Regions from separate parts of the Actinocorallia aurantiaca genome, predicted to be linked through region 1. Evidence: riboswitches for the same ligand, from Rfam matches in the RefSeq annotation. Region 1 holds a riboswitch; the other holds the start of a gene.
The links. Region 1 has a riboswitch for cyclic di-AMP ahead of ABD327_RS04160 (C40 family peptidase). Riboswitches for the same ligand answer to the same signal wherever they lie in the genome.
Positions count from the first base shown of each region.

Region 2: another riboswitch for cyclic di-AMP. It lies ahead of ABD327_RS25515 (CHAP domain-containing protein); the one in region 1 lies ahead of ABD327_RS04160 (C40 family peptidase).

Region 1 covers NZ_BAAATZ010000003.1:220,625-224,016, reverse strand. Annotated here, with positions in the region: gene ABD327_RS04170 (RDD family protein) at 1-478, opposite strand, end outside; gene ABD327_RS04165 (amino-acid N-acetyltransferase) at 699-1,211, opposite strand; cyclic di-AMP (ydaO/yuaA leader) riboswitch at 1,341-1,485, shown strand; gene ABD327_RS04160 (C40 family peptidase) at 1,488-2,426, shown strand; gene ABD327_RS04155 (LuxR C-terminal-related transcriptional regulator) at 2,549-2,779, opposite strand; gene ABD327_RS04150 (LacI family DNA-binding transcriptional regulator) at 3,153-3,392, shown strand, end outside.
Region 2 covers NZ_BAAATZ010000021.1:267,205-270,596, forward strand. Annotated here, with positions in the region: gene ABD327_RS25510 (hypothetical protein) at 1-936, opposite strand, end outside; gene ABD327_RS25515 (CHAP domain-containing protein) at 997-1,794, opposite strand; cyclic di-AMP (ydaO/yuaA leader) riboswitch at 1,806-1,958, opposite strand; gene ABD327_RS25520 (C40 family peptidase) at 2,046-2,528, opposite strand; cyclic di-AMP (ydaO/yuaA leader) riboswitch at 2,615-2,812, opposite strand; gene ABD327_RS25525 (C40 family peptidase) at 3,203-3,392, opposite strand, start outside.

The DNA of each region.
Region 1 (3,392 bases):
AGATCGACCACAGGTAGGCCATGAGCACCCCGGCCGCCGCGACGAACATGAAGAAGAGAAAGAAGGACCAGACCTTCACGCCCAAGAGCAAGAACAGGAAAATACCCAGCATGTAACCGAGATTGTTGATGGCCGCACGCCATACCGCCGTCATCAGGGGCAGCTGGTCCCCCGCGGGATCCGCCAGCACGACCCGCAGGCCGATCTGGCGCTTGCCGAGCGTCCGGCCCCAGAAGGCGAGCTGTACGGCCTCGTAGAGGAACGGCAGCAGCGCCACCACGACGAATGTCGTCCACAGGACCGGAGTCGACCAGGCGCCGTCCTCCTCCTTGTTCACGCCGATGGAGGCGAGAACGATGGGGAAGACCAGCGCGAAGCCGGCGACCCACACCAGGCCGGCGTCGATGAGCCGGGCCAGTGCGCGTTGCTTGAATGCCGCCAGCGGAAGGTTCTCGGCCGGGTGCGGACCGGAGGGCACGGGCGGTTGATAAGTCTGCCGGGGCGCTTCCTCTCGTTCGGGATATGAAGAGTTCGGTGGTCCATATCCCGAGTGCCCGTCATATCCCGGACTGGGCGGACCATACCCGGGCTGTTGCGGGGGGCGAGGAGCCCCGTAAGGACCTTGCGCGGGCGGGGGCGGGCCATATCCGCCACCGGAACGCGGGCCGTACGGGTTGGGGGGTTCGGTCATGATGTCGTCATTCCTCCAAGCGGAGCAGCATCCGCGTGTTTCCCAGCGTGTTCGGCTTCACCCGATCCAGGTCGAGGAACTCCGCGACCCCGTCGTCATAGGACCGCAGAAGCTCTTCATAGACAGCATGCGACACCGGAGTGCCCTGGATCTCTCGGAAACCGTGACGCGCGAAGAACTCCACCTCGAAGGTAAGGCAAAAAACTCGCCGGACACCCAGTTCTCGCGCAGTGGACAGAAGTCGGCCGACGATCTGGTGGCCGATCCCCATGCCCCGGCATTCCGGATCGATTGCGACGGTGCGAACCTCGGCGAGGTCCTCCCAGATCACATGGAGGGCACCGCATCCGATGATCCCTCCCAGTTGCGGGGCATCGGCGACCCAGAACTCCTGGACGTCCTCGTAGAGGTTCACCGTGCTCTTCTCGAGAAGACGCCGTCCGGGGCCGCCGTACGTGTCGACGAGACGCCGGATGTCACGGACATCGGGCGTGCGCGCCCGCCGGATCGTCAACTCCATAGAGCCTTGAGACTAGTGGCAACGGGCGACTTCACGGACCCGGAACGACCTGCGAAATCAGTCGCCGTGGTTGGCACGGACGGCAGACTTCGTTAGTCTCCTCCGCTGAGTGTCGACAGCAGTTCGCATCTGCTGTACCCGCCGCATCCCGACCGCTCCGCGCGAAGGGAGCCGGGGACCAGCGCAGGACCCCGGGTGCAACCGCGAAGGCGCGGAGGGGCTGCTCCGGCCCCCACCCGAAAGCTGACCCGGTAGGCGGCCGAGGAGAGGAAAACCGTGAAGCTCGCCCACCACCGTCTGCTCGCCCTGATCTGCGGTGTCACCGCCGTCGCCGTGTCCGTCCCGGGCATCGCGCACGCCGAACCCGACCCGATGAAGCGGATCGAGTCCGTTCACGAGGAACTGGAAAAGGTCAGCGAGCAGATCAACGGACTCAAGGTCAAGCTGAAGCAGGCCGAACGCGCGGCCAAGGTCGCCTCGGACAACGCCTCGCGCCAGCAGAAGGCTCTGGACGCCATAGCGCAGGAGGTGAGCGGGCTGGCCGCCAACAGCTACATGAGGGGCGGCACCGACCAGGCGCTCATCCTCGCCACCTCCGACGACCCCCAGGAGTTCCTGGACCAGAGCTCGACGCTCACCTACTTCGCCTCCCAGAGCGGCACCAAGGTGACGGAGCTGCTTTCGGCGATGCAGGCGGCGCAGCGCGCGAAGAAGGCGGCCGACGACCGGGCGGGACAGGTCCGCAAGCTCAACAACCAGCTGACCGACCGGCAGAAGAAGCTCAAGGACGACTACACCCAGATCCGCGACAAAATCGTCCGCAAGGATCCCAAGAAGATCGTCGACATCCCGCCGGTGCCGGGGGCGGGCAAGGCCGCCGAAGCGCTGCGGCTGGCGCTCTCCCAGCTCGGCAAGCCCTACGTCTGGGGCGCGGACGGGCCTAACAGCTACGACTGCTCCGGGCTCACCATGTGGGCCTACGCGCAGGTCGGCATCAACCTGCCGCACTACACCGGAAGCCAGTGGAACGCCGGCGCCCACGTCGGCCGGGACGAACTGCAGCCGGGCGACCTCGTCTTCTTCTACAGCGACCTGCACCACGTCGGCCTCTACATCGGCGACGGACAGATGGTGCACGCCCCCCAGACGGGCGACGTCGTGAAAATCGCGCCGATCGGCGGGAGGCCCTTCGCGGGCGGCGTACGCGTCGCCTGAGGGCGCTCCGGAACGGGACACGGGAGAACGGAAACGCCGTCACGGGAACCCGGAGGTTCCTGTGACGGCGGCGTTCGCCGGGCTTCACCGGGGTCTCCGGCTCACCCGCTCCGCGGTCGTCGCTAGATGAGTTGCCGGCGAGCCGCCCACACGACGGCCTCGATGGGGGTGTTGACGTCGAGACGGTCGCAGATGGCCCGAAGCCGGCGACGCAGGGTGCGCGCGCTGAGTTCGAGCTTCCGGGCCGCCACGTCGGCGGTCACGCCGCTGGCGATCTGAGCCAGCAACTTCAGTTCATCCTCGCTCAGCCGGGGTTCGTCGAAGGCCCGGCGCGCGAGTGTGCCCTGATCCACTCCATTCCTCCCTCGTCGCTGATGCTGACCGCGGGGGTGCAGCTCGTCGCTGCTTCGGGCGATGGGTCCAGTACTACTGATCGTCGGTGGCCGGACTCGGCCGATGCGTCGTTCGGATGCCATTCGCGGGGAACGCTGAGTAACGTCGGCTCGAGAGAAGGGTCATCGGTTGCAGCCTTCCCCTCTCCGGTCCGTGAATCGTTTCAAGCTCCCTACGATCCGGAACGCTAGGCGGCCGGATCCGGACCGTCAAGCTCCCGGAGAGCGCGAAAAGTGACCCCTGAATCACGTCCCGTGCCGTCGCCGAGGCGCGTCGACCCACGAAAAGCCGTTAACCTGCGACAACCCATCCCGACTCGGGGGGAGTGGACTGATGCGAGCAAGTATTCGTGAGGTTGCGCGTCGCGCGGGAGTTTCAGTTGGGACCGTTTCGAATGTCCTAAACCGGCCAGACGTCGTGGCCGAAGCCACCCGGGTCCGCGTCCTCACCGCCATCGAGGAACTCGGTTTCGTCCGCAACGAAGCGGCGCGGACCCTGCGCAAGGGCTCGGGGCGAACACTCGGAGTGATCGTCGAGGACATCTCCAACCCCTACTTCACCGACCTCGCACGG
Region 2 (3,392 bases), on a different contig from region 1:
CGGCGGGGTCCCGGCGTCCAGGTAGGCGACGTGGTCCGCGAAGCCCTCCACCAGCCACAGGGGGGTGCGGGCGTCCCCGGCGCTCTCCATCGCCACGTGGGTCAGCTCGTGGGTGAGCACGACCCGGCGGCCCAGCGGGCTGAGCTTCGGCCAGCTCTCCGGGGAGATGAGGATCCGGGCCTGCCCCGGGCTCCCGTCGGCGTTACGGGTGACGGTGGCGACCGCGACGATGCCGTCGAGCGACTGTCCGCCCGCCAGTTCCTCGGCGCGGTCGGCGTCGCCGGGAAGGAGTGCCACGGCGCGGCGGGCCCAGCCGTCGCCGACCACGGCGGAGACCGCGGGCACGGATCGGTCGAGCTGGGCGGCGACCTGCTTCAGCGGGCCGGTGCCCACGACCAGCCCGGACCTGCCCTTGACGGCCTCGGCGTCCGGGTCCGCCCAGATCTCCGGGGCGTCCCGCCGGTCTCCGCCGTCACCCGTGACCAGCGTGCGCCCGTCCGCCCGGCCCACCTCCAGATAGGTGGTGTGCACCACGTCCGAGGTGTCGAAGCCGCGGTAGCGGTAGGCCAGCCGCAGCGTGGCCAGCGAACCCTCTATCTTCTCGACGCTCTCCCGCCAGCCGTCGAAGGGCAGCCGGGCCAACGCGGTGAACAGTTCCTCCTGCCGGGCCCGGAAACCGGGTTCGTCCGGGTGGACCGTGGCCAGGAAGCGTGCGGCGTCGCGCTCCAGCACGGCGCGGGAACGGGCTTCGAGCAGGGCTTCCACCTCCGCGCGAGCGGCGGTGGCCGAAGCGGGCGCCGGGCCGTCCGGAGGACCCGACCGGCAGCCCGCGAGCCCGAGCAGCCCGGCCAGCAGGAACCCTCTGCGCCCGCAGACCGCGCGTCCTGAGGGAGGGTGCCCGGGAGATGCGAAGAGCCCCGGTACGTCGGCTTCCATGGGGTGCGATCCTATGACCGCATCGGAAACCGGCATACCGGGGCTCTCGAGGGCTGGTGATCAGCGCGCGAACTCGGGGTAGCCGTAGCCCACGATCTGGGAGGCCTTGCGGTCGCGCTCCAGGACCGCGTTGCCGGTGTTGCCTTCGATGGTCTTGACCGTTCCGCCCTTGACGTCGGTGACGATGCCGACGTGGACGATGCTGTCCAGGCTCTTCTTGCCCTGCCAGTTGAAGAAGACGATGGCGCCCTTCTTCGGGGTGGTGCCCCAGCGGTCCTGCTTCTTGAACCACTTGGCGTGCGCGATGGTCCAGGCGTCCTGTCCGACGGTGTCCTTGGTGCCGGTCTCCTCCGCGACCCAGGAGACGAACATGTTGCACCAGGCGGCCCTCAGGTAGGAGTTGCGGCTGCCGCCGTCGCGCTCGACGGTCTCGGCCGCGCGCGCGGTCTTGGAGTACCACTCCTGGAACTTGGTCTTGCCGGAGCCGTCCTCGCGGATGCCCAGCTGGGTCTTGGCCTTCTTGATGAAGTCGTCGGCGGAGGCGCTCTTGCCGACCTTCTTGCCGGTGTCGGACTTCTCGCTCTTCTCGGCGGACTCGTCGCGGCTCTCGGAGCTCTGCTCGGTCCGCTCGGCGGCGTCGGTGTTCTCGAAGGTCCCGCCGGTGGTCAGTCCGTCCAGGACCAGGCCGGTGTGCAGGGAGGCGGCGCTCACGGTGCCCTTGCCGGAGCCGCTCGTCTCGGGGAGGGTGTTGGCGTTCGCGGCGACCGCGAAGGTGCTGGCCAGGGTGGTTCCGGCGAGCAGACCGCCCGCGATCTTGGCGGTCAGGGAGACGTTCTTGCGGTGGTGACGACCGGTCATGTGCTGCTCAACTCCTGTTTCCATGCCGCCTACCGGGTTAGCTGACGGATTCGGGCCTGGAATAGCCCTACGACGGCTGGCCGTCGATTCACCCCGTGCCGGTCTGTGCGACCGGCGGTTGGTTCCCCGGCTCCGCTTCACAGCGGACTCGGCGGGAGGACGGTCCCCCGGAGGGGACCAGTCCCGCGTCTGACTTGTCGGATGGTCCTGCTGGGCGGCGGAGCGGAGGTTTCTCCGCCGCCGCGAGCCGCCTAGTAAGGCCGGACGGCTCCGTTGAAGCTCTGCTTGCGGTACTTGTCGAGAAGCACCTGTCGGACGTGGTCACCGGTGCGCGGCGCGTGGATCATGTAGACCTTCTTGCCGGTCACCTTGGAGACGATGCCCATGTGGCTGCGGCCGCCGTAGAAGAAGACCAGATCGCCAGGGGCGAGGTCCTTCCACTTGACCTTGTTGCCGACGCCGCTGTAGATGGCTCCGGTCGTGCGCGGCAGCTTCACGCCCGCCTTGCGGTAGACGTAGCCCGCCAACCCGGAGCAGTCGAAGGAGTTGGGGCCGGTCGCGCCGTACACGTACGGGCTGCCCTTCTTCTTCTTCGCCCACTTCAAAGCCTTCTGGGCGACCTGCTGGCGATGGGACCAGGACTTCTTCTTCTTGACCTTTTTGGTCTTCTGAACCGTCGTGGCGCTGACCGCCGCGGCTTCCGCGGGGGCCGGTACGGCCACTACGGGAGTCATGACTGCGGCTGCTGCGAGCAGGCCGGTGGCCAGCTGCTTACGACTTACAGAGGGCAGGCGGATGCCAAGATTGCGAGACAGGGGAATCTCCTTCTTCCTGACGCCTACCGGGTTAGCTGACGGGTTCGGACAGGAAGGTTCGTCCTACGGTCGGCTGCCTGACTGCGCAGCCTTCCGATTCACCCCGCCGAACACATGGCCCACACCCTTTGGGGGTGGTGCGGGGTGTGTTCGGATTGGGTCCCCGGCTCCGTGTGCGTACACGGACTCGGCGTTGCCTTCTCGGACGAGGGGACGCGATGGGGCCCCGGACGGAACCCCTGATGGCTCCGTTGATCGTCGGAAGGACGCGGATGGACTTGTGACGCCGACTCGAGAATCACTGTCCTACGCTTCACTGCGCGGCTCGGGTGTCTGCCACGACACCGGCTCTCGGATCAGTTGATCGGCTTAGATCACAGCATGGCGTCTGGAGAACGCCACCGGTTGGCAACGTTCGGATAACGTCGCGCTTCCATGAAGGTATCAAAGAAACCAGGAAAGGCAAATGCCCAGCAAAGTAAGGAAAGCCCAGGTGAAGCGGGCTTTAACGGCCGGGTGACACAGGTCTCACCGGTGGTGACAGGCCTCTGACCGGGGCATATCCGCCTGTTACAGGGGTGTTTCGGGGGGTTCTAGGGACGCCCGCCGCCCACGAAACGGCTGCGGTAGTAGCCCTCCGTGATGCTCACTACTTCCACGTTCTTCCCGGTGCGCGGGGCGTGGATCATCTTGCCGTCGCCCACGTACATGCCGACGTGGCCGAGGCCGCTGAAGAAGATGAGGTCACCCGGCTGGAGGTCCGCGTAGGAGACCCGCTTGGAG